3 regions of the Cryptosporangium arvum DSM 44712 genome follow, and region 1 is predicted to be linked to each of the others. Evidence: riboswitches for the same ligand, from Rfam matches in the RefSeq annotation. Region 1 holds a riboswitch; each other region holds the start of a gene.
The links. Region 1 has a riboswitch for cobalamin ahead of CRYAR_RS17630 (ribonucleoside-diphosphate reductase subunit alpha). Riboswitches for the same ligand answer to the same signal wherever they lie in the genome.
Positions count from the first base shown of each region.

Region 1 (9,988 bases):
CGCGGAGAAGTGGGGGATCTCCCGGCAGCGGATGGAGGAGTTCGCGCTGGCGTCGCACACCCGGGCGCTGGCCGCGATCGACGCCGGGCACTTCGCGCGGGAGATCGAGCCGGTCGGGGACTTCACGACCGACGAGGGGCCGCGCCGGGGGACGTCGCCGGAGAAGATGGCGGGGCTGGCGCCGCTCCGGGCGGGCGGGCGGCTCACCGCGGCGCTCGCGTCCCAGATCAGCGATGCGGCCAGCGCGATGCTGATCGCGTCGGAGGCCGCCGTGAGGACCCACGGGCTCGCGCCCAGGGCGCGGGTGCACCACCTCGGCGTGCTGGCCGACGATCCGGTGTGGATGCTCACCGGCCCGATCCCGGCCACCCGGCGAGCGCTGGAGAAAACCGGGATGAAGATCGACGACATCGACCTGTTCGAGGTGAACGAGGCGTTCGCGTCGGTCGTGCTGGCCTGGGCGCAGGAACTCGGCGCCGATCTGGACAAGACCAACGTCAACGGCGGCGCGATCGCGCTCGGCCATCCGATCGGCGCGACCGGCACCCGGCTGATGACCAGCCTGCTGCACGAGCTCGAGCGCACCGGCGGCCGCTACGGCCTCCAGGTCATGTGCGAGGGCGGCGGCCAGGCCAACGTCACGATCCTCGAGCGGCTCTGACCCACCGGCGCGGCGCCGGTGACCCGGCGTCGCGGTACGTCGACGGGGGGTCCACGTACCGCGTGGCCCCCCGCACGCGTCAGCGTTTCGGCGGCGGGCCCGGCTCCGCGCCCGGCTCCGCGCCCGCCGGGGTGGGCGGGACGAGGGCCGCGTGGGCGGCGGTGAGGTGGGTCACCGCGTCGGCGACGATCCGGGCCACGAGCTCCTCGCACGAGGGGAGGTCGTCGATCACGCCGACGGCCTGTCCGGACGCGAGCATCCCGGCCGAGGTGTCGCCGTCGACGAGGCCGGCCTTGAGCAGCATCGGGGTGTTCGCGGCCTGCATCGTCTGCGTCCACGACCGGTCGCTGCCGCGCGTCATCGACCAGCCGTCGGAGACCAGCGAGCGCCAGGACGCGCCGCTCATCCGCTTGTAGGCCAGCGCGCGACGGACCGTGGACGCGGCCCGGCGCACGCGGTTCCCGGACTCCAGGGCCTCGATGAACGGCGTGCGCAGCAGGCGGTGCGGCATGCCGTCGGCCTTCGTGGTCACGACCGTGCCGGTGAGGCCGAACTCCAGGTACTTCTGTTTGATCGCGTCCGGTACCGCGCTGTCGCTGGTGAGCAGGAAGCGGGTGCCCATACCGATGCCGGCGGCGCCGTAGGAGAGTGCGGCGGCCAGCCCGCGCCCGTCGAAGAACCCGCCCGCCGCGATGACCGGGATGTCGACCGCGTCGAGCACCGAGGGCAGGAGCAGCGTCGTGGGGACCGGGCCGGTGTGGCCGCCGCCCTCACCGCCCTGCACCAGCACGAGGTCCGCGCCCCAGGAGGCGACCTTGCGGGCGTGCTTGGCCGCACCGACTGACGGCATGACGACGACGTCGTGCTCCTTCAGCCTCGCGATGAGCTCGGGTTTGGGTGCGAGCGCGAACGACGCCACCTTGACGCCGTACCGGATGAGCAGGTCCACCCGGGCGCCGGCGTCGCTCGCGTCCGCGCGGAGGTTGACGCCGAACGGGCGGTCGGTGCGCTCCTGAACCTCCAGGATCGCCTTCTCCAGCTGATCGATGCTCATCGTCGCCGAGGCGAGCAGGCCGAGGGCGCCGGCCTCGGCCGTGGCCGAGACCAGCCGCGGCCCGGCGACCCACCCCATTCCGGTCTGGACGATCGGGTGCTCGACCCCGGTCAGCTCGGTGAGCGGCGTCGAGAAACGGGTGGCGGTCACGGTTTGCCGTCGCGCACGAACGCGTCGCGGTGCTCGTCGGCGACCCCGGCGAGGTTGAGCTCGAACGTGAAGCCCTGCTCGAACCGGTAGCTGCGGTTGACGTCCACCGGCTCGATGCCGTTGAGCGCTTCCTTCGCGGCGCGGATCACCCGGGTGTCCTTGGCCGCGATCTCCCGCGCCACCTCGAGCGTCGCGTCCTGCAGCTTGTCCCGCGGTACGACGTCGAGCACCGACCCGTGGCGCTGCAGTTCGGCCGCGGGGATCGTGCGGCCGGTGAAATACATCGTGCGCATGAGCTGCTGCGGTACCAGCCGGGAGAGGTGCGTCGCGGCTCCGAGTGCGCCCCGGTCGACCTCGGGCACGCCGAAGTACGCGTCCTCGCTCGCGACCAGCGTGTCGCAGGTGCCGACCAGGCCGACGCCGCCGCCGAGGCAGAAACCGTGCACGGACGCGATGACCGGCACCGGGCATTCGTAGATCGCCTTGAACGCGGCGTAACACCCTTTGTTCGCGCCGATCAGCGCGTCGAAGCCGGTCGTACGCTGCATTTCTTTGATGTCGACGCCGGCGTTGAACCCGCGCCCCTCGGCCCGGAGCACGACCACGTGCACGGTGGGGTCGTCCCCGAGTGATCGCATGGCGTCGGCGATAGCGGACCAGCCGGCGACGGGCACTGCGTTGACCGGCGGATAGTCCATCGTGACGACGCCGATCGTGCCGTCCACGAGCTGGATCGAAAGAGTCATGGCTCGTTTCCTAACCTAGCGATTGCTTGGTAGCGTAGCAGTCGCTTGGTCAGCGGAAGCCTGGCTTGTGAAGGAGCGTGGATGACCGGCATCCTCGAAGGCCGCGTTGCCATCGTCACCGGCGCGGGCCGCGGGCTGGGTCGCGCGCACGCGTTGGAGCTCGCCCGGCAGGGGGCCGCGGTGGTGGTCAACGACCTCGGCACGTCAGGTTCGGGCGAGGGGGCGTCGAGGACGCCGGCCGAGCAGGTCGCGGCGGCGATCAGGGCCGCCGGGGGCGAGGCGGTGACGAACGGCGCCGACGTCGCCGATTTCGCGGCCGCGGAGGCGTTGGTCGCGCAGGCCGTCGAGACGTTCGGCGGGCTGGACGTCCTGGTCAACAACGCCGGCTTCGTCCGGGACCGGATGCTCGTCAACACGTCCGAAGAGGAGTGGGACGCGGTGGTCCGCGTCCACCTCAAAGGACATTTCGCGATGCTGCGGCACGCGGCGGCGTACTGGCGACGCGAGGCGAAGGCCGGGCGGCCCCGGGCGGCCCGGGTGATCAACACGTCCTCCGGCGCGGGCCTGCAGGGCAGCGTGGGCCAGGGCACGTACTCGGCGGCCAAGGCGGGCATCGCCGGGCTCACGCTGGTCGCGGCCGAAGAGCTCGCGCCGTACGGGGTCACGGTCAACGCGATCGCCCCGTCCGCGCGGACCCGGATGACCGACGGGCCGTTCGCGACGAAGATGGCCAAGCCCGCCGACGGTTTCGACGCGATGGACCCGGCGAACGTGTCCCCGGTCGTCGCGTGGCTCGCGAGCGCCGAAGCCGGTGACGTCACCGGACGCGTGATCGAGATCGAAGGCGGGCAGATCTGCGTCGAGGACGCCTGGCGGCACGGGCCGGCCCACGATCTGGGTGCCCGCTGGGACGCCGCTGACGTCGGCCCGGCCCTGCGGGAGCTGCTGGGCCGCGCCGCCGCTCCCGAGCCGGTCTACGGCGCCCGCCCGGCCCCGGCGGCTCAGCCCGACGGGGCGCGGGCGTGAGCCCGGCGACGGCCGGGGACTGGGCCGGCCGCCCGCTCGGCGACCGCACCGTGCGCTGGACCGAGCGGGACGCGATCCTCTACGCGCTGGCGGTCGGCGCCCGCCCGGATCAGCTCGACCTGGTCTACGAGAAGCACCTGAGGGTCCTGCCGCCGTTCGCGCTCACGCTCGCCCAGTGGGCACCCGATGCGCTCGGCTCCGCCGGTGCGTTCGACGTCGGCACCACCCTGCACGGCGCCCAGCGGCTCACCGTCCTCGAGCCCCTGCCGCCGGCCGGGGAACTGACGCTCGCCGCGCGAGTCGGCGACGTCTGGGACAAAGGCAGCGCGGCGATCTTCGACGTCGTCGTCGAGAGCCGCTGTTTCGTCGCCACCTGGACCCTGTTCGCCCCGGGCCGCGGCGGCTTCGGCGGCGAGCGCGGGCCCGGCCGTCCCGCGCCGCCGGACACCCCGCCGACCAGCACCGCCGCGGTGTCGATCGCACCGAACGTCGCGGTGCTCTACCGGCTGCTCGGCGACACGCACGCCATCCACGTCGATCCGGAGGCAGCAGCCGGTATCGGCCAGCCGCGCCCGATCCTGCACGGCCTGGCCACGCTGGCGATCGCGTCCGTCGCCCTGGCCGAGGAGGTGGGCGCCCACCCCGCCGACCTGAGCGAACTCTCCGGCCGCTTCGCCGCGCCGGTGTTTCCCGGCGAGACCGTGACCGTCCGCGGTTACGCCGGGGGAGCGTTCGACGTGCTCTCCGAGCGGGGCGCCGCGGTCGACGGCGGCACGGTCCGCTTCGCCTGAGCGGGCTCCCGGTGAGCGGGAACGAGTCTGGTTCGGCGCCACGCTCGCTCCCGACGATGAACACATGTCATCCGCACCCCTGCTACGGCTTTGGCGCTGCGGACCGGCAGCCGCCGGGGGCGTTCGGGCGAGCGCGTTCCGGATTCCGGTGTCGCCGGTCGGAACCCCCGACGGTCATGGAGAACCCGCACTTCGCCCCCCGTGGGGTGTTCGTGCCGAACTCCGCCGGGACTCTTCGGCTGCGTCGCCGGGCGAGCCGCAGGCGCCCCGGAACCGGTCGAGGCTGTAGGTCCCCGCGCACCTCCGCGCGGTGATCCGATCACCGACTCGGCCGGAGTGCGACCGGATCCGGCACGTGATGTCCAGAGTCTCGGTGGTACGCCCGGCCAGTGGACTACGGATGAGGCCCCGAATCGCGAAGGCCGATGGCATTAGCCTTCAGTCCGCGCTTCGACGCCGTCGAAGGCTGGGGCCCCCGTCAGGGCTGAGCGCCTGCACCGACCGGCCGGTTGCGGACCCGCCGGGACGTCAGGAGAGCGGTACGGCCGCGCTGCTCAGGATGCCTGCCCGTCAGAACCGGCCGGGAGCTGAACGGATGCGAGTGCGCGAACCACGAGGTCCTCGATGAGTTCCGGGGTCGCGACCAGTCCTTCGAAGGCGATGCGCACGAAGATCCCGCCGGCGAGGAGAGCCAGAACCGGGTCGACGTCCCGGGCGTCGAGGTGGGTTTCCAGAACCGTCCGAAGCATTCGTGTGCCCGTGTCGTAGAGCAAACGACGCAGCTCTTCGACGACCGGATCGGTTCCCGAACGCTCGATGACACCACCGAGGACGCGGGCGAGGCGTCCGGTCAGATCCTGGGCGAAGTCGGTCAACCCCGTGACGAGGTCGGTTCGGAGGTCGCCGCCGGGCTCGGGGTGCCGAGCCTCGTCGCAGATCTGTGTCACGGCGTCCCGGATCAGGTCGAGACGCGTCGGCCAGTGCGCGTACAGCGTCGCCTTCGAGTAGCCGGCGCGCCGGGCCACCTCCGCATGGGTGACCGTGTCCCACCCGCCCGACATCAGCAGGTCCGCAGCCGTGCGGACCACGTCGCGGTGCGTTCGCGCGACGCGGGGATCGACTGAGGCGTCCGGGTCCGTGCCCATGAACCAAGTGTATTCAATCAACCTGCGATCGCATATACTGAACAATGTGTTCAGTAGTTATCTCCTCGTCTAGGGAGTTTCCCGGTGCCAGCGCTCACCCCTCTGCCCGCGGCCACGCCGCCGGTGACCATGACCATCCATCAACTGCCCACCGGCTCGTACTCGACGAAGGCGAACATGGCGCTTCGCGGCGGCTCACGCCGCGAGACGGTCCAGTTCGCGGCCACGGCCGTTCTCGTCCAGCACCCGTCCGGCGACGTCCTGATCGACGCGGGGCTCGGCCGGGACGTGGAGAAGCACCAGCAGATGCTGCCCGGGTACCGCCGCGTGGAGCACCGGGTCGGCTCTCCGGTGGTCGATCAACTGGCGGCCGCCGGGTACGACCCGCACCGGCTGTCGGGAATTCTCATCACCCATTCGCACTGGGACCACGTCAGCGGTGTCCCCGACCTGGCCGCGCCCGTCCTGATCACCGCCGCGGAGGTGACCTATGCCAAGAAGCAAGGCGCCGACAAGATCTTCACGTCGTTCTCGCCCGGCCACCCGTTACGCGAGTACACGTTCGACGGCGGCCCTTACCTCGGCTTCGCGCAGAGCCACGACCTCTACGGGGACGGGTCCATCGTCATCGTCCCGGCGGCCGGGCACACCACGGGATCGGTGATCGTTTTCGTCGCCCTCCCGTCCGGTGAGCGCTATGCCTTCATCGGCGATCTCACCTGGCGACTCGAGGGCATCGAAAAGAACATCGAGCGCCTCTTCCTGATGCGGCTGTTCGCCGACAGCGACCGCAAGCAGGTGACCGTGGACCGGGAACGCATCATCGCGATCGCCGACCTCGTCCGGGTGGTGCCGGCCCACGACGAGCGAGGCTTCGCCGGCATTCCTCTGCTCGTCCAGGAGGCTGGTCGCGGACCGGTGTGACGGCCGAGGCCGCCGCGGCCGTCGGGGCGCCGCGACGACCCGCGGTCGCCCGCCGCCGCCGCTGATCGGCTCGTCCGCGTGCTCGCAGCCGTGGACGACCTGCCGCGCGCTCAGCGTGAGGCGGTCCAGCTGTTCCTGTTGGGCGAGACCTCGGTCCAGGACGCCGCTCAGATCCTGGGGATCTCCGTGCACAGCGTGCAATCGCGGCTGGCCAGGGCACGCGGGCGACTCAACCGGATGACGGCCCAGGAGCGAGATGACTGACTCAGGCGACTTCCCCCGCCTCCCGCAGCGGTTCGCGCTGCGGCGCGCCGCCGTGTGCACGAGGCGCTGATGCAACCTCCACGCCGTCGGTCCGGCCTGACGGTCGCGGCCGGAGTCGGTGCGGCGGCCGCGGTCTTCGCGGTGAAGATGCTGGCCGGCGCGCTGCAGCCGAACACCGCACCCGACGGCGTGGACCTGGCGCAAGCAACGGCAGCGCCCGCCGGCCCGGATGTTCCGGCGAACCTGAAAGCGCCACCCGTGGAGCAGAGGTACCACGTCCGCACGGGCGCCTCCGCCGATGACGTGAACCGGTGTCGCCAGGCCGCCGCGCCCACCACTGTCGGCACCCCGTTGTTCACCGCAGCGGCGCGGGGGGCGACCATGGTGGTGTTCGGAGCCGGAACGTGCCTCGGTTCTGTGAGCTGACACCCGAGACGGTGTCCCTCTCACCCGCTGCCGGCGGGAGCGCCGTACTGACCTACGCCTCCCGATTCGGAACGGTGGCGGGAACGGTCGACCCGGACGTGCCGACCCTCGACGTCCTGGACCGTGCGCTGCGCTACCCGACGACTGATCACGGCGAGCCTGCGGTAGTGCGTGACGGGGTCTTCGTCCTGCCCAACGGCGTGACGGCACAGCCGGGCACGCTCACTCTGCGCGTCGGAGCGACACCGGCCCGACGAGCGGCCGGCGTGACCGTCGACGCCACGCGCGTGCCGAGCGGCGTCTCGACGCGAACGGACCGGCCGCAACCCTCGGTATCGCCGGGTGACTTCGCTCGGTGCGGTGACCGACCCGGGGTTCCTCCGCTGGTCGATGCCCACGCGTGGCGGCCAACGGTCACGGTCGACCTCGGCTCCGGCGAACTCCTGCGGCTGGCGCGCACGGTCTTCTACGACTTCTCCGCGGAGAAGCACGGCAGCGACACGGCTGCCGTCACCGGGCTCGTCACCGACGAGCGGTCCACGAAGGTTTCCCTCGGTGGCCGGGGTCACCGGACGATTTCCGTTCCGGTGGTCGGCGGCACGCTCGTCCTACCGGGAGTGAACCTCGGCCGCCTCCCCACTCACCGTGGTGACGCGTGTGCGAAACGCCGACACGAGATGTTGTGTGTGACTTCTGTGGCGTACCTAGATATGGTGGCGAGCGCAGCTGGTTCGGCCGTCCCGCCAGGACGGTCGTGGCAACAGGGAACCCGGTGGGAATCCGGGACTGCCCCGCAGCGGTGAGTGGGAACGACCGCCGTCAATCAAGCACTGGGCCGGCCACGGCCTGGGAAGCGACGGCCAGTAGGAACGCCCGTCCGGCTCCGGCCGGCCGGAAACAGCCCACGAGTCCGAAGACCTGCCAGCGCGCCGGACCGGTATCGGTCCGGCGGTCGGAGGCCGCGCGGGACGGCTGATGCCAGCTCCGCACGCCGTTGTGCGCCGATGGTGTCTGTTCTCGCGTGTCCTCAGGAGGACTTACTCGCGAGGAGAGAGTTGTGACAACCGCCGAGGTCGCGCCGGAGACACCGGTCCAGCGCAGGCCCCAGATGCACGTCACCAAGCGCAACGGCGACGCCGAGCCGGTGGACGTCAACAAGATCGTCAAAGCCGTGGAGCGCTGGGCCGACGACCTCACCGACGTCGATCCGCTGCGGGTCGCGACGAAGACGATCAGCGGTCTCTACGACGGTGCGACCACGGCCGAGCTCGACCAGCTCAGCATCCAGACCGCGGCCGAGATGATCGGCGAGGAGCCGCAGTACTCCCGTCTCGCCGCCCGCCTCCTCGCCGGCTACCTCGACAAAGAGGTCCGCGGGCAGGGCATCGCGTCCTTCAGCCAGTCGATCGCGCTGGGCCACGAACAGGGCCTGATCGGCGACGAGACCGCCGCGTTCGTCAAGAAGAACGCCCGTAAGCTCGACGACGCGATCGACGAGTCCAACGACCTGCGCTTCGAGTACTTCGGCCTGCGGACGGTGGCCGACCGGTACCTGCTGCGCCACCCCCACGCCCGGCTGGTCGTCGAGACTCCGCAGTACTGGCTGTTGCGGGTCGCCTGCGGCCTGAGCACCACCGCCAAGGAAGCCATCGGCTTCTACCGGCTGCTCGCGAGCCTCGCGTACCTGCCGAGCTCGCCGACCCTGTTCAACTCCGGCACCCGTCACACCCAGATGTCGAGCTGCTACCTGGTCGACTCGCCGAAGGACGAACTGGACTCGATCTACCAGCGGTACGCGCAGGTGGCGAACCTGAGCAAGTTCGCCGGGGGCATCGGTATCGGGTTCTCCCGCGTCCGCGGCCGCGGTGCGCTGATCCGCGGGACGAACGGCCAGTCCAACGGCATCGTCCCGTTCCTGCGCACGCTCGACGCCTCGGTGGCGGCGGTCAACCAGGGCGGCCGACGCAAGGGCGCGGCCTGCGTCTACCTCGAGCCGTGGCACCCCGACATCGAGGAGTTCCTCGAGCTGCGCGACAACACCGGCGAGGACGCCCGCCGGACCCACAACCTCAACCTCGCGAACTGGATCCCGGACCTGTTCATGCGCCGGGTCGAGGAAGACGGCCTGTGGTCGCTGTTCGACCCCGACGAGTTCCCGGACTTCCCCGATCTGTGGGGCGAGGACTTCGAGCGGGCCTACGAGGCCGCCGAGCAGGCCGGCCGCGAAGTCCGGAAAATCAAGGCCCGCGACCTGTACGGCAAGATGATGCGCACGCTCGCCCAGACCGGCAACGGCTGGATGACGTTCAAAGACGCCTCCAACCGCCTCGCGAACCAGACCGCCGACAAGAAAAACGTCGTCCACCTCTCCAACCTCTGCACCGAGATCATCGAGGTCTCCAGCGACGACGAGACCGCCGTCTGCAACCTCGGTTCGGTCAACCTCGCCGCGCACGTCGCGGGCACGGACCTGGACTGGGAGAAGCTGCGCGCGACGGTGCGCACCGCGGTGGTCTTCCTGGACCGCGTGATCGACATCAACTTCTATCCGACCCCGCAGGCCGCGGCGAGCAACCCGCGCTGGCGCCCGGTCGGCCTCGGCGTGATGGGGCTGCAGGACGTGTTCTTCGCCCTGCGGCTCCCGTTCGACGGAGCGGACGCCAAAGCGCTGTCCACGAAGATCGCCGAGGAGATCTACCTCACCGCACTCGAGGCCTCCGCGGACCTGGCCGAGCAGTTCGGCGCGCACCCGGCGTTCGCCGACACCCGGGCGGCCCGCGGCGACCTGCAGCCCGACCTCT
Region 1 is NZ_KK073874.1:3,943,350-3,953,337, forward strand. Features, by position in the region: gene CRYAR_RS17585 (acetyl-CoA C-acetyltransferase) at 1-661, shown strand, start outside; gene CRYAR_RS17590 (NAD(P)H-dependent flavin oxidoreductase) at 741-1,865, opposite strand; gene CRYAR_RS17595 (enoyl-CoA hydratase family protein) at 1,862-2,611, opposite strand; gene CRYAR_RS17600 (SDR family oxidoreductase) at 2,693-3,637, shown strand; gene CRYAR_RS17605 (MaoC/PaaZ C-terminal domain-containing protein) at 3,634-4,428, shown strand; gene CRYAR_RS17610 (TetR/AcrR family transcriptional regulator) at 4,983-5,618, opposite strand; gene CRYAR_RS17615 (MBL fold metallo-hydrolase) at 5,658-6,497, shown strand; gene CRYAR_RS17620 (RNA polymerase sigma factor) at 6,576-6,761, shown strand; gene CRYAR_RS17625 (hypothetical protein) at 6,903-7,187, shown strand; cobalamin riboswitch at 7,913-8,113, shown strand; gene CRYAR_RS17630 (ribonucleoside-diphosphate reductase subunit alpha) at 8,296-9,988, shown strand, end outside.

Region 2 (9,988 bases), 3.1 Mb from region 1:
TCGAGAAGTACGGCACGGTCTCCGGATCGACGTCGGCCAGCGGCGCCGTGCGCTCGGACGGCGTCGTCGCCCGCTCCACGTACCAGGCCTCGTCGAGCCGGCCGGCCGTCTCGAGCGCCTCACGCACCGCGCCGAACGTGCGGCCGAGCTTCATGATCACGGCGGGGTCGTCCCCGGCCAGCCGGGCGGCAAGCGTCGCCGACGGCAGCGTTCCCGGCAGCACGGTGAGCACTTCGTCCCGCTCCACCAGGGGCCGCCCGAGCGTCGCGGAGGCCCCGCTCACCGACGTCACGCCGGGCACCACCGTGGCCTCGTAGCGGGGTGCCAGCCGCTTGTGCAGGTGCATGTACGAGCCGTAGAAGAAGGGGTCGCCTTCGGCCAGCACCACGACGTCCCGGCCGGCGTCGAGGTGGGCGGCCAGCCGCGCCGCACACGATTCGTAGAACTCGTCGAGTGCGCCCTGGTACCCGCCGGGGTGCGAGGTGGCCTCGGTGGTGACCGGATAGATCAGCTGCTCTTCGATCTGGCCTTCGCGCAGGTACGGGGCCGCCACCGAACGCGCGATGCTCCGCCCGTGCCGCGCGGAGTGGTAGACGACCACTTCGGCCGCGGAGATGAGGCGGGCCGCCTTCACGGTGACCAGCTCCGGGTCCCCCGGTCCCAGACCGACGCCGTACAACCGTCCGCTCATCACTCTTCCTCGCTGGCCAGCGCGTTGAGCGCCCCGGCCGTCATCGCGCTGCCGCCCCGGCGTCCGCGCACGATCAGGTACTCGAGCCCGAGGTCGTTGGCCGCCAGCGCCTCCTTTGACTCCGCGGCGCCGACGAAGCCCACCGGGATGCCGAGCACGGCCGCGGGGCGCGGCGCCCCGGCCGCGATCATCTCGAGCAGGTGGAACAGGGCCGTGGGGGCGTTGCCGATCGCGACGACGGAACCTTCCAGGTGCTCACGCCAGAGTTCGAGGGCGGCCGCACTGCGGGTGGTGCCGAGCGACGAAGCCAGCGACGGCACGCGGGCGTCGTTGAGCGTGCAGATCACCTCGTTCGACGCCGGGAGGCGGCGGCGGGTCACCCCCGAGGCCACCATCTGCGCGTCGCAGAGGATCGGTGCGCCGGACCGCAGTGCCCCGATCGCTCCCGACACCGCGCCGGGGGAGAACGCCAGATCGTCGACCAGGTCGACCATGCCGCAGGAGTGGATCATGCGGACCGCCACCCGGGCGACGTCCTCCGGGAGGCCGCTCAGGTCGGCCTCCGACCGGATGATCGCGAACGAATGCCGGTAGATCTCCGCACCGTCGCGGATGTACTGCCCACTCAACGCGTGTTCCTCCTGGCGGCGGCCACGGCCGCGGGTAGCTCGTCGACACCGACGGGTTCGCCGTCGACCTGGTATCCGTCCGCGGTGGCCAGAACGTCCACATGGACGCCGGCCGGGTGCCCGCACCGCCGCTCGCACCCCGCGAAGTGCACGGGAAGCAGTTCACCGGGGTGGAGGAGCGCCGTCCCCGCGTCGGCCCGGACGTCGGCGCGTGACTTGGCGCACCCGGGGAGACCCGTGCAGGCCGACGCGCTCGCCCAGGCCGACGCGGGATCGGTGACCAGCCCCGCCTCGGCCAGCGGAGTCAGCGCCTCCGCCCCCACGCCCGGCAGCACCACCCCCCGCCACGGCGTGACGATGATCTCGCCCCGCGCCACCCCGGCGATCGCGTCCATCTGGGTTGCGGTGAGCCGCCCCAGGGGCACCACCACCCCCAGCGCCCCCGCGAGTACACCGATCGGGTCGGCGCCGCGGTGCGACGGAAGAGCGGAGGGTTCGACCAGGTCGCAGGCCAGCGCCGACCGCATCCGGCCGGCGACCCGCGCCACGGCGTCGTCGAGCTCGGACAGACGCCAGGCCTTGGAGGCCTGAGCGACGCGCTCCAGCAGGAAGCACCGCGCGGCGGCGATCAGGGCCGGAACGGCCTGGTCGGCCCGGACCCGCAGCCCGCTGTCGACGCCGGCCAGCAGCACCGGCACCGGCTCGGAGCCGAGCAGGACGGTCACGTCGGCGCGCAACGAGACCACGTCCCGATCGGTGTCGATCGCGAACAGGAACCGGCCGGGCAGGTCGGCCAGTTCCGGGGATGCGCAGAGCGCCCGGTCGAGCGCGGATACCACCGCACCGAGCCCTCCCAGCGGCGACGCGACGACGTTGCGTACCCGCTCGTGCGTGGCCGAGGGCAGCAGGCCGGCGTCGGCCAGCCGCGAGGCCAGCGCGTCCGGATCCGTGACGCCCCTGATCTGCAGATTCGCCCGAGATGTGAGCTCCAGTGGGGCGAAGTCGCGCAACGCACGCCACTGGGTGAGGCTCACCACACCGCCGGGGATCCGCACCCGTGCCAGGCCGCCGTCGGCCGCCTCGTGCACCTGCAACGCGCCTGGGCAGCTGTCGGCAGCCTGGCGGAAGGGCACGGCGGTGGGCATAGCCCGGATGCTACGTGTCGCTCCGGTGATCCCCCTTGGGCCCACTTGACGATTGCGACCCTGATCACCAGTGTTGAAAGGCCATGAGCGGTGTCAGGTGGAGGAAGCCGGTGTGAATCCGGCGCGGTCCCGCCACTGTCACCGGGGAGCGAGCCTGCATCTTCAGCCACTGCATCAGCGCGGGAAGGCAGCAGGGGAGTGTCGATCCGGGAGCCAGGAGACTCCAGGTACCGCTGACCACGACCCGGGGCGCGGACCCCGAGTGAGGACGCCCCGCGTGATCTTGCTGCTCTCGACGTCGGACACCGACCTGCTCTCGGCCCGGGCGAGCGGAGCCTCGTACCGGCTCGCGAACCCGGCCCGGACCGGCGTCGACGACCTGCCCGGCCTCACCGACGGTGTGGACCTGGTCGTCGTCCGGATCCTCGGCGGGCGCAGGGCCTGGGAGGAAGGGCTCGACGCGCTGCTGGCCGGGCCGTTGCCGGTGATCGTGCTGGGCGGGGAGATCGCGCCGGACGCGGACCTCATGCAGCTCTCGACGGTGCCGATGGGAGCCGCGGCGGAGGCGCACGCGTACCTCGCGCAAGGCGGGGCGGCGAATCTCCAGCAGCTTCACAACTTCCTCAGCGACACCGTCCTGCTCACCGGCCTCGGCTTCGAACCCCCTGCGGAAATGCCCACCTGGGGCGTTCTGGAACGCGAATCCCGGGGCGACGGGCCGACCATCGCGGTGCTCTACTACCGGGCCCACCACATCGCCGGGAACACCGCGTTCGTCGAAGCGCTGTCCGGCGCGATCGAGGACGCCGGTGGCCGGGCCCTGCCGATCTTCTGCGCCTCGCTGCGCACCGCGCCCGCCGAGCTGCTGACGACGCTGCGCACCGCGGACGCCCTCGTCGTCACCGTGCTCGCGGCCGGCGGCACCAAACCCGCCACGGTCAGCGCGGGCGGCGACGACGACGCCTGGGACGTGGGCGCGCTCGCCGCGCTCGACGTCCCGATCCTGCAGGGACTCTGCCTCACCAGCAGCCGCGCCACCTGGGACGCCAACGACGACGGGCTCTCTCCGCTCGACAACGCCACCCAGGTCGCGATCCCGGAGTTCGACGGCCGGATCATCACGGTGCCGTTCTCGTTCAAGGAGATCGACGCCGACGGCCTCACCGTCTACGTCGCCGACCCCGAGCGCGCCGCCCGGGTGGCCGGCATCGCGGTCAAGCACGGCATCCTGCGCCACATCGCGCCGGAGAAGAAGCGCATCGCGCTCATGCTCAGCGCCTATCCCACCAAGCACGCCCGGGTCGGCAACGCGGTCGGCCTGGACACCCCGAAGTCCGCGGTGAAGCTCCTGCAGGCGTTGGCGGACGCCGGCTACGAGGTCGGGGACCTCCCCGGCGTCGAGGCCCAGGACGGCGACGCCCTCATCCACGCGCTGATCAAAGCCGGCGGCCACGACACCGCCTGGCTCACCGAGGAGCAGCTCGCCGCGAACCCGGTACGGATCCCCGCGGAGACCTACAAAAAGTACTTCGACTCGCTCGACGAGAAACTCCGCGAGGCGATGGAGCGCCACTGGGGCCCGCCCCCCGGGGAGCTCTACGTCCACGAGGGAGACATCGTGCTGGCCGCGCTGCGCGGCGAGAACGTCGTCGTGATGATCCAGCCGCCGCGCGGATTCGGCGAGAACCCGGTCGCGATCTACCACGACCCCGACCTCCCGCCGAGCCACCACTACCTGGCCGCCTACCGCTGGCTGGCCGCCGAGTTCCACGCCGACGCCGTCGTCCACCTGGGCAAGCACGGCAACTTGGAGTGGCTGCCCGGCAAGACCGTCGGGATGTCGGCCGCCGACGGCTCCGACGCCGCGCTCGGTGACCTGCCGCTGATCTACCCGTTCCTGGTCAACGACCCGGGCGAGGGCACGCAGGCCAAGCGGCGCACGCACGCAACGCTCGTGGATCACCTGGTGCCCCCGATGGCGCGGGCCGACAGTTACGGCGACATCGCCCGGCTCGAGCAGCTGCTCGACGAACACGCGAACATCGCCGCCCTGGACCCGGCCAAGCTGCCCGCGATCCGCGCGCAGATCTGGACGCTGATCCAGGCCGCGCGCCTCGATCACGACCTGGGCCTTGACGACCGCCCGCACGACACCGAGTTCGACGACTTCCTGCTCCACGTCGACGGGTGGCTGTGCGAGGTCAAGGACGTGCAGATCCGCGACGGCCTGCACGTCCTTGGCGACGCGCCGGCCGGTGAGGCGCGGGTGAACCTCGTCCTCGCGATGCTCCGGGCCCGCCAGATGTGGGCCGGTCAGGTCGCCGCGCTTCCGGGCCTGCGCGAGGCGCTCGGCCTCTCCGAAGCCGGCGACGAGGCCCGGTCCGATGTCGACACGATCGACGCGATCGCCCGTGACCTGGTCGCCGCCATGGAGGAACGCGACTGGGACCCCACCGTCGGGGCCGAGGTCACCGCCCAGGTCCTGGACGCCACGAGCGGCGCGGCCGACGCCGACCGGGCCCTGGTGGCACGCGTGCTCGAGTTCGCGGCCACCGAGGTCGTGCCGCGGCTGAACAAGACCACCGACGAGATGGCGCACGTGCTGCACGCCCTGAACGGCGGGTACGTGCCGGCCGGCCCGTCGGGGTCGCCGCTGCGCGGTCTGATCAACACGCTCCCGACCGGCCGGAACTTCTACTCGGTCGACCCCAAGGCCGTACCGAGCCGGCTGGCCTGGGAGACCGGATCGGCGATGGCCGACTCGCTGCTCACCCGCTACCGCGAGGACACCGGCGACTGGCCCCGCTCGGTCGGCCTGTCGATCTGGGGCACGTCGGCGATGCGCACGGCCGGCGACGACATCGCCGAGGTGCTGGCGCTGCTCGGTGTCCGCCCGGTCTGGGACGAGCAGTCCCGCCGGGTCAGCGGGCTCGAGCTCATCGCCTCCGACGAGCTCAACCGGCCCCGGATCGACGTCACGATGCGCATCAGCGGGTTCTTCCGGGATGCGTTCCCGCACGTCATCGCGATGCTCGACGACGCCGTGCAGCTGGTCGCCGCGCTCGAGGAACCCGACAACTACGTCCGCGAGCACGTCCTGGCCGACCTGGCCGGCCAGAAGAGCGAACGCCAGGCCACGATGCGGCTGTTCGGGTCCAAGCCGGGCGCGTACGGGGCCGGTCTGCTCCAGGCGATCGATTCACGGACCTGGCGCGACGACAAGGACCTGGCCGAGGTCTACGCGGTGTGGGGCGGTTACGCGTACGGGCGTGACCTCGACGGCGTGCCGGCCCGCCCCGACATGGAGAACGCGTACCGCCGGATCAACATCGCGGCGAAGAACGTCGACACCGCCGAGCACGACATCGCCGACTCCGACGACTACTTCCAGTACCACGGCGGGATGATCGCGACCGTCCGGGCGCTGACCGGCCAGTCCCCGAAGGCCTACATCGGCGACAGCACGCGCCCGGACGCGGTGCGCACCCGCAGCCTGCACGAGGAGACCGCCCGGGTCTTCCGCGCCCGGGTGGTCAACCCGCGCTGGATCGAGGCGATGCGCCGCCACGGGTACAAGGGCGCGTTCGAGCTCGCCGCCACCGTCGACTACCTCTTCGGGTACGACGCCACCGCGGGCGTCGTCGCCGACTGGATGTACGAGAAGCTGGCCGCGACCTACGCGCTCGACGCGGAGAACCAGAAGTTCTTCGGTGAGTCGAACCCGTGGGCGTTGCACGCGATCACCGAGCGCCTGATCGAGGCGGCCGACCGCGGCCTCTGGGAGCACCCGGACGCCGAGACGCTGGCGGCGCTCCAGGACCTCTACCTCGCGACGGAGGGCGACCTCGAGGACGACTAGTTGGCGAAGCGCTGGACCGGTTCGATGATGTTCAGCAGCGTCGAACTGCACTCGGCGAACGCGACCTGCACCGCACGCAGCTCGTCGGCCGACGGCCCGTTCACGTCGTCCACCGCCTGCGCCATCTCGGCCGCCGACGTCGAGAGGTGCAACGCGGTCACCGCGAGCGCGTGCAGGATCGCGGGCGCGTCGACGAGCACGTCGGACTGCAGGGCCCGAGCCAGCGCGCCCGCGTCGGTGCCGAGGGTGTCGGCCAGATCCGTGACGGTATCGGCGGCGAACTTCATGCCCGCGATAATGCCTCCTCCCCGCCAGTCGGCGCGGCCCCGTAACGGAGGGCATAAGTGGCGAAACGGACCGGCGTGCCCGAGGGGTGGGAGGCACTCCGGGCGGTTTCGCCCCTGGCGAGGGAGACTGCATACGGTTGGAACGCTGACCAGCGAGAACGAAGGAGAACCGGTGGTCCTGGAACCCGCCGAGATCTGGGCCTATCTGATCGGGCGCGGATCGGTCCCGGCGACCGCCACCGGCACCGTGCGTGAGGTCGGCGACGGCAACATGAACCGCGTCTTCGTGGCGGTTCCCGACGACCCCGCGATCCCGAGCGTGGCCGTGAAGCAGGCCCCGCCGTGGATCCAGAAGCTCGGCCCGTCCGCGCCGATGAGCCCCGAGCGGGCGCTCATCGAAGCGAGGGCGCTACGCACGTTCGCCGAGTACGCGCCCAGGCAGACCCCCGCCGTCCGGGACGTCGACGAGACCCGGTTCGCGTTCACGATGGAGGACCTCTCCGACCTCACCGTGCTGCGTACCGCGCTCAACGACGGTGCCGAGATCGGCCGGACGTCAGCGGAGGTGGGCGAGCTCGTCGGGCGGGTCACGTTCGCGACCAGCGTCGCCGGCGCCGACCCCCGGGTGCGTGCCGCGCTGATCCAGGAGTCGGTGAACCCGCTGCTCGCCGAGGTCACGCTGCAGTACCTGCTGGGTGACCCGTTCGTCGAGGCCGAGCACAACCACCACCACCCGGCGCTCGAGGACGGGGTGAAGCGGCTGCGTGCCGACCCCGCCGTCCGCACCGAACTCGCCGCGATCCGCGCCGCGTTCGGCGCCAAGGCCCAGGCGCTCGTCCACGGCGACCTGCACAGCGGCAGCGTCATGGTCGGCGTCCGCGACGGTGAACCGGTCGTGCGCGTTATCGACCCCGAGTTCGCGATGGTCGGTCCGATCGGCCTCGACCTCGGTCTCTACGTCGCCAACCTCGTCATCGCGTCCGTACGCAGCCGGAACGCCGCCCACCTGGCGAGCATCGCCGAGTGCTGGGACGCGTTCTGCGCCGCCTGGCGCGAGGGCTGGCCCACCCGCGTCGACAGGCTGCTCGACGACGGCTGGCTCCTGCGTGAGCTCCGCGACGTCTGGCACGACACGCTCGGGTTCGCCGCCGTCGAGCTGGTGCGCCGGGTCGCCGGCTACTCGCACGCGTCCGACCTCGAGACGCTGCCCGACCCCGGCCCGGCCTCCGCGCTCGTGCTCGACCTCGGCCACAAGCTGCTCGTCGACCGCGAGATCTGCGGCCGCCGCCCGGATCCCCGCGCGCTCGCGCACCTCGTCAGCACCTCCTGGGAGGCCCGGCAGTGAGGCCCGTCCTCGACGACAGCGTCCGCCTGACCGACGAGGGCGTACTGATCCTCGACCGTCGCGTCTTCCCCGCGCGCGAGGAGTGGGTGCTGACCCGCACCGCGGGCGAGGTCGCGGTCGCGATCCGCGCGATGGTGACGCAGAGTTCGGGCCCGTTCTACGCCGGGCTGGCCGGGCTGCGCCTGAGCGCCCGCCTCCACCGGGGCGACGGTCTCGACACCGCTCTCCAGGCGCTGGCCGACGACGGCGAGCTGCTCACCGCCGCGCGGCCCACGAACAACCACGTCCGCGACGCCGTCCGCGAGGTGCTCGACGCCGTGGGCGCCGCCGGATCGGCCGACGAACTGGCCGAACTGGTCGAGGCCGAGACCGCCCGGTTGGAGGCCGCCTACCGGGGCGGCAGCGCCGAGCTGGGCCGGCTCACCACCGAGCTGATCCCCGACGGCGCCCGGGTGATGACCCATTGCTGGATGGACGCGTACCTGATCGGGCTGGTGCAGCAGGCCGAGCTGGCCGGGCGCAAGTACGAGTGGGTCGTCACCGAGACGCGCCCCTACCTGCAGGGCGCCCGGCTCACCGCGCACACGCTGGCCGAGATGGGGCAGCCGCTGACGCTCATCACCGACTCGACGGCGGCGTCGGTGCTCGCCGGTCAGGGCGCGCTCGGGTCGGTCGACGCGCTCGTCACCGCGGCCGACCGGGTGACGATGGACGGCCACGTCATCAACAAGGTCGGCACGCTGTCGCACGCGGTGGCGGCGTCGGCGTTCGAGGTGCCGTTCTACGCGCTGGTGCTGGCCCCCGACCGCACCGCCGCGACCGCGTCCGACGTCGTGATCGAGGAGCGCGACGGCGCGGAGGTGCTGTCGACGCTCGGCTCGCGCACCGCGTCCGCCCTGGTCGAACGCGGCTACTACCCGGCATTCGACGTCACGCCGCCGGAGTTCGTGCGGCGGATCGTCACCGACCGAGGCGTTTTCGAGCCGGCCAGGGTCGGCGAGTACCACGAAAGGCAGAACCGATGACTCACACCGCACGCGTGGTCGTCCTCGACATCGAGGGCACGACCAGCGCGGCCGGGTTCGTGCAGGGCGACCTGTACGACTACGCCCGGCCGCGCCTCCGCTCGTGGATCGCCGACCACGCCGACGACCCGGCGATCGTCTCCGCCGTGGCCGACACCAGGGCCGAGGGCGGGCTGGCCGACGACGCCGACCTGGACGCGGTCGTCGCGGTGTTGCACGGCTGGATGGACACCGACGTCAAAGCGACGCCGCTCAAGACGATCCAGGGGCAGCTCTGGGCGGCCGGGTTCGCCGCCGGTGAGCTGCGCTCGCACTTCTTCGCCGACGTCGTCCCGCGCCTGCGTGAATGGCACGAGCGCGGTCTGCGGCTGGTGTCGTTCTCCTCGGGGTCGATCGCCAGCCAGGTGCCCTGGTACCGGCACGCCGACGCCGGCGACCTCACGCCGCTGATCGAGGACTACTTCGACACGGTCAAGGCCGGCAGCAAGCGCGAGGTGAGCTCGTACGAGAAGATCGCGTCCGCACTCGGCGTCGCCGGTGACGACACGTTGTTCCTGACCGATCTGCCCGCCGAGCTGGACGCGGCCGCCGCCGCCGGGTGGCAGGTGATCGGCGTCCGCCGTGAGGGCGAGCCGAACTACGCCGCCGACTTCGGCGACCACCCGGTCGTCTCCTCGTTCGACGAGGTCGACGTGCGGGCCCGGGCATGACCGGGCCGGATTACCGCACCGACTTCCGGGGCGTGCTCGAGGGCGCGGGGACGGCGCTGGCGGCGGAGTCGGCCCGGTTCGCCGGCATCGGCTGGATGCGTGGGACGTCGGGCAACCTCTCGATCGTCCTCAACCGCGACCCGCTGCGCCTGGCCGTGACCGTCAGCGGCCTCGACAAAGGCGAACTGACGAGCGCCGACGTCGTCGTGGTCGACGAGCTGGGCCGCGCGGTGGCCGAACAGCCCCGCCCCGACCTGATCCCGTCCGCCGAGGCCGAACTGCACGCCCGGGTGGCGC
Region 2 is NZ_KK073874.1:881,623-891,610, forward strand. Features, by position in the region: gene CRYAR_RS04010 (precorrin-2 C(20)-methyltransferase) at 1-691, opposite strand, end outside; gene CRYAR_RS04015 (precorrin-8X methylmutase) at 691-1,320, opposite strand; gene CRYAR_RS04020 (hypothetical protein) at 1,317-2,465, opposite strand; cobalamin riboswitch at 2,566-2,689, shown strand; gene cobN (cobaltochelatase subunit CobN) at 2,743-6,324, shown strand; gene CRYAR_RS04030 (hypothetical protein) at 6,321-6,611, opposite strand; gene mtnK (S-methyl-5-thioribose kinase) at 6,784-7,956, shown strand; gene CRYAR_RS04040 (translation initiation factor eIF-2B alpha/beta/delta subunit family protein) at 7,953-8,981, shown strand; gene mtnC (acireductone synthase) at 8,978-9,691, shown strand; gene mtnB (methylthioribulose 1-phosphate dehydratase) at 9,688-9,988, shown strand, end outside.
Region 2: it holds a riboswitch for cobalamin, as region 1 does, so the genes downstream of both, cobN (cobaltochelatase subunit CobN) here and CRYAR_RS17630 (ribonucleoside-diphosphate reductase subunit alpha) in region 1, are expected to answer to the same signal.

Region 3 (9,988 bases), 1.4 Mb from region 1:
GCGGCTGGTCGTCGACGAGCAGGACCCGGATCACCGCGGCAGCTCGGCGTGGACGGTGAACCCACCGGAGTCGCGCGCACCGGCACGCAGTGTTCCGCCCAGCGCGGTCACCCGCTCACGCATGCCGGCCAGGCCGACCCCCGGCACCGGCGGTGCGGCCGGTCGCGCCCGGCCGTCGTCGTCGACCTGGATCGTCACCACCTCGGGGCGGTAGGCGATCCGGACCGACGCCGACGTGGCCCCGGCGTGCCGGGCGACGTTGGTCAGCGACTCCTGCACGATCCGGAACGCGGTGCGGTCCACCGCGGCGGGGACGTCGCCGCGGTCGCCCTCCACGGTCAGCGACGCGTCGACCGTGACCTGGCGCACCAGGTCCGGGATGTCGTCGATCCCGCGCGGCGGGGTGCGCGCGTCGTCACGCAGCGCCTCCAGCGTCGCGCGCAGTTCGCGGGAGGCCTCGCGGCCGGCGTCCCGGATCGCCAGCATCGGTGCCGGCACCGGCTCGCCGCGCTTCTTCGCGAGGTGGACGGCGGCCTCGGACTGCACGGTGATCACCGAGATCTGGTGGGTCAGCGAGTCGTGCAGCTCGCGCGCGATGTGCAGCCGCTCCTCGTCGGCCCGGCGCCGGGCGATCTCCTCGCGGGTGCGCTCGGCCTCGTCGGCCCGCCGCTCGGCCTGGCGCAGCGCTTCCCCGGCCGCTCCGGCCGCGATCAGCCAGGCCAGCTCGAGCACCCCCCGGGCCTGCGTCAGCGCCGCTCCGGCGCCGTGCACCCCGGAGAGCGACGTGGCCACCGGCAGCGCGACGAGCACGAGGAGGCTCACCCCGGCGGTGACCCGGCGGTGCCCGGCCCGCACTGCCCCGTACACCGCCACCAGGTAGCCGACCGCGAGCACGTCGAACCCGGCCGCGCGGTGGCCGATCGCGCACAGCCCGGCGACGACGAGCACGACGACGGGCGCCCGGCCGCGTGCCGCCAGCACCAGCCCGCCCCCGGCCAGGAACACGTACCCGATCGACGCCCCGGTGCCCTCGGAGAGCCCGGCGAGAACCAGGACGGCCGCGAGCCCGAGGGCGATCGCGGCGTCCCGGACACGGCCCATGCGGGCACTGTAAACCGGCTCCCCGGCCGCGCGGGTCCTGCGCGAGGAGGACCCGGCTACCACGTTCGCAGCAGCGCGAAGCGCCCGCGTCCGCACGACGCGCGACCGGCCGCCGGCGGGACACGATCAGGTCACCAACGACGGAGGAGTTCCCATGGTTCTGGAGTCCACGGTGTACAGCCTCACCACCGGGCGGCTCGTCGCCAGCACCGCGGCCGTGATCGCGCTGGCCGGGGTCGTCCTCGGCGGCGTCGCGCTGGCCAGGGCCGGGCGGCGGGCGTCGGCCGCGGCGCTGGCCACCGGCGGTGCCGGTGCCCTGGCCGGCGCGTTTGTCGTCGCCACCGCGGACGGCGGTCCCGGCAGCGGCAGCGGCATCGTCGGCGGGTTCGTGGCGCTGGTCCTCGGGCTGACCGCGGCGCTGCTCGGTGGTCTGGCCCGGCGCAGGACCCGTACCTGCGCGGTGGACGAACAGCCTGGTTAGGCTCCGCGGGTGCGACACATTCGGGTCATCGGTATCGGCGCGGGCGACCCCGGCCTGCTCACCGTCGAAGCGGTCGACGCGCTGCGCGGCGTCGACGTGTTCCTCGTCCTGGACAAGGGGGAGACGACCGCGGAGCTGACCGCCGCCCGGCAGGCGATCCTGGAGCGGTTCCGCGGAACCGGCGGCTACCGGGTCGTGACGATCGCCGACCCGCCCCGGGACCGCACCGCGGAGGACTACGCGGGGGCGGTCGAGGCCTGGCGTGACGCGCGGTCGGCGGCCGTGGAGCACGCGCTGCGCACCGAGGTGGCCGCGGACGGCACCGCCGGGATCCTGGTCTGGGGCGACCCGGCCCTCTACGACGGCACGATCCGGATGCTCGACACGATCGTCGGCCGCGGGCAGGTCGCGTGCGGCTACGACGTGCTCCCGGGCATCAGCAGCGTGCAGGTGCTGGCCGCGCGGCACCGGATCACGCTGACCCGCACGGCCGGTGCGGTGGTCGTCACCACCGGTCGCCGGGTGGCGAACGGCCACCACGACGGCGACGCCGACCTGGTCGTGATGCTCGACGCGAGCCTCGCGTTCCGCCGGTTCACCGGAGAGGACGCCGAGCTCTACTGGGGCGCCTACCTCGGTGCCCCCGACGAGGTGCTGATCGCGGGGCCGCTGGACGACGTCGCCGACCGGGTGGCCGCGACCCGCGCGGAGTTGCGTGCACAAAAGGGGTGGATCATGGACACCTACCTCATCCGTCGCAAGGAGCGCTAGCTCACGTTGACCGCGGGCCCACGCGGTCCTACGGTTCTCAGAGCGTGGCGGCGCGAGGAAGCTGGTGGAAGTCCAGCACGGTCGCGCCACTGTGATCCGGTCCCGGGCCGGGGAGTCAGATACTGGTGCCGTCACGAGCCCGTTGCAACAGGGGACGCACGATCCCCGGAGGAGGCTCTACGTGACTAGTCCGTCCGTTCGTTCCGCCGCTACCCCGGTGGTGATCTCCGGCTCGCGGGGTGCCGTCTACCTCGGTGCGGCCGTGCTGCTGGCGCTGCTCGCGTACTACTTCATCGGCGTCGACCAGGGCGCCACCTCGGTGTTCGGCAACGACGTGCACGTCCACGAGTACATCCACGACGCGCGTCACTTCCTCGGCTTCCCCTGCCACTGATGGAACTCAAGCTCCTGCTCCGCGGCGCACTCGCCGGCGGGGCCGGTGGCCTGCTGGCGTTCCTGTTCGCGCGCATCTTCGCCGAACCGCAGATCCAGAAGGCGATCGACTACGAGGAGGGCCGGGGCGCCGCCCAGGAGGCCCTCGACAAGGCGGCGGGCCTTCCCGTCCCGGCCGCCGAGGCCGAGGTGTTCAGCCGCACGATCCAGGCGAACGTCGGCATCGGCACCGGCATCATCGTGTTCGGGGTCGCGATGGGGCTGCTGGCCACCGTGATCTACCTGATCTGTCTGGGCCGGGTCGGCACCGTCCGGCCGCGGGTGCTCGCGCTGCTGGTCGCCGGGGGCGCGTTCCTCGGGCTGTTCCTGGTGCCGTGGCTGAAGTACCCGGCCAACCCGCCCGCGGTCGGCGACGACGACACGATCGGAACACGCGGCGGGCTGTACCTCGCGCTGGTGCTGGCGTCGCTGGTGATCCTCGGTGCGTCGGTCTGGCTCGGGCAGCGGCTGGCGGCCCGGTTCGGCAACTGGAACGCGACCCTGCTCGCCGGCGGCGTGTACGTGGTGGCGGTGACGGTGGTGCTGCTGCTGCTCCCGACGATCGCCGAGATGCCCGAACCGCTGCGTGACCCGGGCGGTCGGATCGTCTACCCGGCGTTCCCCGCCGACGTGCTGGCGTCCTTCCGCCTCTACTCGGTGGGCGCGCAGGCCCTCCTCTGGGGCACGTTCGGCCTGGTCTTCGGGCCGCTGGCCGAGCGGGTGCTGCTCGGCGAACCGGCGCCGGCCACGGCCGGCGACGCGGTGCCCGCCTGACGGTGACCGACCGCGACCGCGGGTCCGGGCTCGACGAGCTCGGGCCCGCTTTCGCGGTCCACACCCATGCCGCCGGCGCTCCGCCGCCGGCGCCGTGGCAGCCGGTGTCGACGCTGCTCGACGCGTCGGGGGACGCGTGGCGGGCGCGGACCGCGGCCGTCCGGCGGGCGCTGGAAGGGATGGCCGGCCGGCCGGTCGAGGAGCGGGTGGCGTTCGCGACCGCGCACCTGGGCGTGGTGGCGCGGGTGCTCGCACCGGCGTTCGCGCTGGCCGTGGTGTCCTCCGCGGTTCCGCCGCCGGACGTCTGGTGGCGGCCGGTGCCCGGCGGGATGGTGCCGGTGTCGTTCGGGTCGCCGGTGACGCCGGTCGCTCCCGGCTCCCTCGTCGACGCCTTCGCCGACTCCGTGGTGCCGCTCGTCGCCGGGTTGACCGAGGCGGCGGCCGGGACGAACCCGGTCGCGCCCGCGATCCTGCGTGACAACAGCGCCTCGGCGCTGAACAGCTCGGTGACGATGCTCGCCGCGGCCCGGCCCGCGCTGGCCGGCCGGGCAGCGCGGTTAGCCGACGCGCTGCTCCGGCGTCCACCGTGGAGCATCGCCGCGCCGGACGTCGGTGCCGGTTTCCGCCGGAACAGCTGCTGCCTGATCTACCGGCTCGACCCCGGTCCGCCCCGCCCGGTGTGCGGCGACTGCGTGTTGCGCTAAGGCCCGGTCTCTCCCTGCTTCTGGGCCCAGACCACGTAGTCGTCGAGGAACTGCCAGACCGGGCCGGCCGCGGCGAAGCCGGACTGGCGGAGGGCGGCGAGACGGAACTCGACGGTGGTCTCGGGTGCGCTGACGCGCTGCGCGTAACGCCGCTCGCGGGCGGGGACGTGCGGGGCCAGCGTGGGATGGGTGCTCGCGGCGGTCCACCAGGCCGTCCAGTCCTCGGCGCCGGCCGCGAACGCCGCCCGTTGCGTCGTGTCGTCGTGGTCGGCGGCGATCCGGCGCAGCGCGGCGTCGCGGGCGTCGAAGCGGAAGTGGTCGCCGTCGAGCAGCACCCCGCCGGGGGAGAGGCGCTCGTGTACCTGGGTGTAGAGCCGGATCAGCTGGTCGGGCCGCAGCCAGTGCAGCGCGGTGGTCGACACCATCGCCGCGACCTCGCCGTCGAACGACGCCCAGCCGGGGTCGGTGAGGTCGGCGTCGAGGACCGTCGCCCGCCCGCCGAGCGTCTCCCGGGCCAGCGTGAGCAGCACCGGGTCGTAGTCGATCGCCACCACCCGCGCGCCCGGGAAACGGTCGAGGATGCGCCGGCTCAGCGAACCGGGCCCGCAGCCCAGGTCGACGATCGTGCGGTCGGCCCCGACCGTGAGTTCGAGGACGTCGAGCATCGCGGTGAAACGCTGCTCGCGCCCGGCGACGTAGGCGGCCTGCTGGTCGTCCCAGCGGCGGACGAGGTCGGCGAGGTCGTTCACCGGACGGCTCCTCGGATCAGGTACTGCATCTGCACCTCGTGGCCCGGGGCGACGCCGAACGTCCGGTCGAGCTCGAGGATCGTGGTCAGCGGCGTGACCCGCACGTCGGTGAGCCCGGCGGCGGTGAACACGTCGGCGGTGGGCTGGATCGAGGGGGCCGCGGCCAGCGGCAGGGCGGCCCGCACGGACGCGTCGTACCAGCGGCTGAAGTCCCCGCCGGAGGCGTCGAGGCCGTCCGGGAACCAGGTGCTGTCGACGACGGCGATCGTCCCGCCGGGACGCAGCAGCCGGATCCAGTTCGCGACCGCGCGGGCCGGCTCGCGGAGCGTCCACATGACGTAGCGGCTGACGACCGCGTCGAAGCGGGCCGGTCGGAACGGCGGCTCGACCGCGTCGCCGGAGCGGAACGTGGCGTCGCCGCCGTGGGCGCGGGCCCGCTCCAGCATGCCCTCGGCGAGGTCGATGCCGGTGACCCGGTGGCCGAGCCGGGCGATCGTGTGCGCGACCTGCCCGCTGCCGGTGCCGACGTCGAGCACGTCGGCGGGCGCGGCCGGGAGGGCGGCGGCCCAGATCGCGCCCCAGGCCGCGCGGTCGGCGTCGAGACGAGCGGGTTGCTGTTGGTAGTCGTCGTAGGACGGGGCCCGCCCGGTCCAGTACTCGTTGATGCGGTCCTGGACGTTCACACGATCGCCTCCTCGGGTCGGAACAGCAGGTGCAGGTGGCCGTCGAGGTCGATCCGGTGGATGCCGATGCCGTAGACCGGCTCCAGCACGGCCGGGTCGAGCACCTCGCCGGTCGGGCCGGCGGCCACGACGCCGCCGTCGGAGAGCAGCACCAGGTCGTCGCAGTAGCGGGCGGCCAGGTTCAGGTCGTGCAGCACGACGACCGAGCAGGTCTCGAGCGTGCGCACCAGCCGCAGCACCTCGTGCTGGTAGCGGATGTCGAGGTGGTTCGTCGGCTCGTCGAGCAGCAGGTGCGTGGCCTGCTGGGTGAGCGCCCTGGCGATCAGCACCCGCTGGCGTTCGCCGCCGGAGAGCTCGGCGAACGGCCGCCCGCCCAGGTGGGCGGCGCCGACGCGTTCCAGCGCGCGGGCGGCGATCGTGTGGTCGGCGGCGCTCGTGCGCTGGAACGTCGAGAGGTGCGGGCCCCGGCCGAGCAGCACCATCTCGCCGACGGTCAGCGACGTCTCGCCGCCGGTCTCCTGCACCACGACCGCGAGCCGGCGCGCGGTCTCCCGACCCGGGAGGCGGTCCAGCGCGTCGCCGTCGACGCTCACCTGCCCGGTAGGGCTGCGTAGCGCGCCGTAGAGCAGGCGCAGCAGCGTCGTCTTGCCGCTGCCGTTCGGGCCGATCAGCCCGAGCACCCGGTTCCCGGCGGCGTTCACGTCGACGCCGTCGAGGACGAGCTTCGCACCGTACGACCAGGACACCCCGTCGGCGGTGATCATCCGAAGTGCTTCCGGATCATCTCCAGGCCGGTGATCGACAGCGGCGACGGCGGTTCGGTGAAGTTGAACAGCTGCGTCAGCACGGCGCCGTCACGGACGGCGGTGAGCCGCTCCGCGCCCGGTGCGCCGGTGACCGCCTGCTCGACGGCCTTCGGGTCGCCGTCGCTGTGGAGCAGGATCAGCACGTCGGGGTCGCGGCCGAGCAGTTCCTCGCGGGTCACCTCGAAGACACGTTCGTCGACGTCGCCGAAGACGTTCGTGAACCCGGCCGCGGTCAGCTGCGGGTCGGCCATGCTCAGCGTGCCGTAGGCGTAGGTCGTGCCGCCGCCGACGGTGGGGTAGAGCACCGCGGCCGTGCGTCCGCCCGGCTGCTTCGCCGTAGCCGCCGCGGTGCGTTTCCGCAGCGCGGCGACGGCGTCCGCGGACGGCTCGTCGAAGACCTTGCCGTAGTTCTCCAGCTGCCGGTAGACGTCGTCGAACGTCGGCGCGGTCGTCGTCGTCTCGCAGAGCGCCGGTTCCTCGATCAGCGGGATGTCGACGGCCGACAGCGTCTCGCGGGAGAGGTTGTCGACCTGGCCCAGCACCAGGTCGGGCTTCTGCGCGATCACCACCTCCGGGGAGATCTGCAGGTGGCCGCTGGTGTCGGTCTTGTCGGTGAGCAGCGGGATCCGGTCGAGCTCGGCGAGCGTCCCGGCGTCGTAGTAGGCCTTCGGGTACTGGCCGGCGCGGGCGGTGACGCGGTCCAGGACGCCGAGTTCGTGCAGGAACGGCACGGCGGCGCTCTTGAGCAGCACGACGCGTTCGGGCTCGGCGTCGAACGTCACGTCGGTGCCGCAGTTGGAGATCGTGACCGGGTAGGCGCCGCCGGAGCCGGTCGAGGTGGTCCCGCTGCCGCTGCCGCAGGCGGCGGTGACCAGGAGAACGACGGTGGCCAGGGCGAGTCTGCGCACGGGAATCCTCACGAGGCGTGGAAACGGCGGATCAGCACGAGCAGGAAGGGGGCGCCGAGCAGGGACGTGATGATCCCGATCGGGATCTCCTGCGGCTGGAGCAGCGTCCGCGCGATCACGTCGGCCCAGATCAGCAGGAGCGCGCCGAGCAGCGCGGCGACCGGGACGACCCGGACGTGGGTGGCCCCCACCAGCCGCCGCGCCAGGTGCGGCACGACCAGGCCGACGAACCCGATCGAGCCCGACGCGGACACCAGCACGCCGATGCACAGCGCGACGACGACCAGGAGCCGGACGCGGAACCGTTCGGGGGATGCGCCGAGCGTGTGCGCGGTCTCGTCGCCGATGGCCAGCGAGTCCGTCCGCCGTCCCCAGATCGTCAGCAGCGCCGTCGTCAGCGTGACGACGACCGCCACCACCGCCAGCGGTGCGTTCCACTGGGCCAGGCCGAGCGAGCCGAGCAGCCAGAACATCACCGAGCGGGCGCCCTCGGCGGAGCCGGACGCGAAGATCAGGAAGCTGGTGGCGGCGTAGAGCGCGTAGCCGACCGCGACGCCCGCGAGCAGCAACCGCAGCGACGTGACGCGGCCGCCGCTGCGGGCCAGCAGGAACACGCCGAACGACGCGGCGAGCGCACCGAGGAACGCGCTGAACGGCAGCGCGTGCTCACCGAACCCGGCGCCGAAACCGAACAGGATCGCCGCCGCGGCGCCGCTGGACGCGCCCGAGTTGATGCCGAGCAGGTACGGGTCGGCCAGGACGTTGCGCACCATCGCCTGCAGCGCGACCCCGCAGACCGCCAGCCCCGCGCCGACCAGCGCGCCGAGCACCACCCGGGGCGCGCGGACGTCCCAGACGATCGCGTCCTCGGCGAGGTCCCAGGTGGCGTCGCCGGGCCAGCCGGCCAGGTGGTGGCCGAGGATCGCGGCGACCGTGGCCGGGCTGACCCCGACCGCGCCGGAGCCGAGCCCGGCGACCACGGTGGCGAGCAGGCCGAGCGTCAGCGCGGTGAGCCATCCCAGCGTGCGCCGCCGCCGGGCGGCTAACCCGAGCGCGTCGACGGGCCCCACGGTCCTCCTTGGTGCAGTCATTGTGCTCTTGCAAGCTACTTGCATTAAGACTCTAGACGGAGGACGCTCGGTGCCGTCCACCGCCCCGCGACCCGGAGGCCCGCTCCCATGGCCACGTACTCGCTGCCGGACCTGCCGTACGACTACGCGGCGCTCGAGCCCGCGATCACCGGCGAGATCCTCGAGCTGCACCACGCCAAACACCACGCCGCCTACGTGAAGGGCGCCAACGACACCGTGGAGCAGCTCGCGGAGGTGCGCGCGAAGGACGGCTTCACCCCGACCGGGCTGGTCGGGCTGGAGAAGACGCTCGCGTTCAACCTCTCCGGGCACGTGCTGCACACCCAGTTCTGGCAGAACCTCACGCCCGACGGCGGCGACCGTCCCGACGGGGTCCTCGGTGACGCGATCACCGAGCACTTCGGCTCGTTCGAGGCCTTCCAGAAGCAGCTCACCGTGGCCACGACGAGCGTGCAGGGCTCCGGCTGGGGTGTGCTCGCACACGAGCCGGTCAGCGGCACGCTGCTGATCCACCAGGTCTACGACCACCACGGCAACGTCGGGCTCAACACCACCCCGCTGCTGGTCTTCGACGCCTGGGAGCACGCCTACTACCTGCAGTACCGCAACGTCCGGCCGGACTACGTGCAGAAGCTGTGGTCGCTGGTCAACTGGGCCGACGTGGCGTCCCGGTACGCGGCGGCGGTCGCGCCGTGACCGCCGAGCCGGGTGCGGCGGTGCGCGCGGCGACCGACGCGGCCCAGCGCGCCGCCGGGGTGATCGCCGCGCGCCGCCGCGGGGACGACACCGGCGCGGAGGCGCTGCTGGCGTCGTTCCCCGACGACGCCGCGAAGGCCGGCGCGTTCTTCGTCCTCGCCGACCTGGCGGTCGCGCTGCTCGCGACCGCCTCGGACCAGTCCTGCGACGAGGTGGTCCAGGACCTCACGATCCTGCTGGCGGCCGGCTCACTCTGAGCGTCACGGCGGATCGGCCCGGTGCAGCGCCCGCAGCGCCGCGTTGTACTCGGCGAGGTCCCGGTCGGCCGGCCCACGGTCGACGCGGCGTTGTTCGCGTTCGTCGGCGCGCACCCACTGCCAGAACAGCGCCGCGAGCACCGCCGCCGACGGGAGCTCGCCGAACGCCCAGGTGATGCCGGCGGCGAGGTTCTGGTCGGCCAGCAGATCGGTGAGCCACGGACGGTGCAGCCCGGCGTACCACGGCTCGGCGATCACCGTGCCCGCCTGCATCAGCGCGACACCGAAGAACGCGTGCATCGCCATGCCCGCGAAATGGACCGGGATCCGCACCGGGTACGGCAGCCGCCTCGGCCCCGGATCGACCCCGATCACCACCCAGAAGAACAGGTACCCGACGAGCACGAAGTGCGTGAGCATGACCAGGTGCCCCTCGTGGGAGCGCATGGCGTCCTCGAACAGGTCGGAGAAGTACAGACCGTAGAGGCTGCCGACGAACAGCCCGGTCGCGACGACGGGGTGGCTCAGCACCGTG
Region 3 is NZ_KK073874.1:5,310,262-5,320,249, reverse strand. Features, by position in the region: gene CRYAR_RS24155 (response regulator) at 1-34, opposite strand, end outside; gene CRYAR_RS24150 (sensor histidine kinase) at 31-1,101, opposite strand; gene CRYAR_RS24145 (DUF6223 family protein) at 1,256-1,582, shown strand; gene cobF (precorrin-6A synthase (deacetylating)) at 1,592-2,353, shown strand; adenosylcobalamin (AdoCbl) riboswitch at 2,397-2,489, shown strand; gene CRYAR_RS24135 (CbtB domain-containing protein) at 2,535-2,747, shown strand; gene CRYAR_RS24130 (CbtA family protein) at 2,747-3,559, shown strand; gene CRYAR_RS24125 ((2Fe-2S)-binding protein) at 3,562-4,263, shown strand; gene CRYAR_RS24120 (class I SAM-dependent methyltransferase) at 4,260-5,012, opposite strand; gene CRYAR_RS24115 (class I SAM-dependent methyltransferase) at 5,009-5,695, opposite strand; gene CRYAR_RS24110 (ABC transporter ATP-binding protein) at 5,692-6,459, opposite strand; gene CRYAR_RS24105 (ABC transporter substrate-binding protein) at 6,456-7,409, opposite strand; gene CRYAR_RS24100 (FecCD family ABC transporter permease) at 7,418-8,500, opposite strand; gene CRYAR_RS24095 (superoxide dismutase) at 8,588-9,196, shown strand; gene CRYAR_RS24090 (hypothetical protein) at 9,193-9,453, shown strand; gene CRYAR_RS24085 (cytochrome c oxidase assembly protein) at 9,457-9,988, opposite strand, start outside.
Region 3: it holds a riboswitch for cobalamin, as region 1 does, so the genes downstream of both, CRYAR_RS24135 (CbtB domain-containing protein) here and CRYAR_RS17630 (ribonucleoside-diphosphate reductase subunit alpha) in region 1, are expected to answer to the same signal.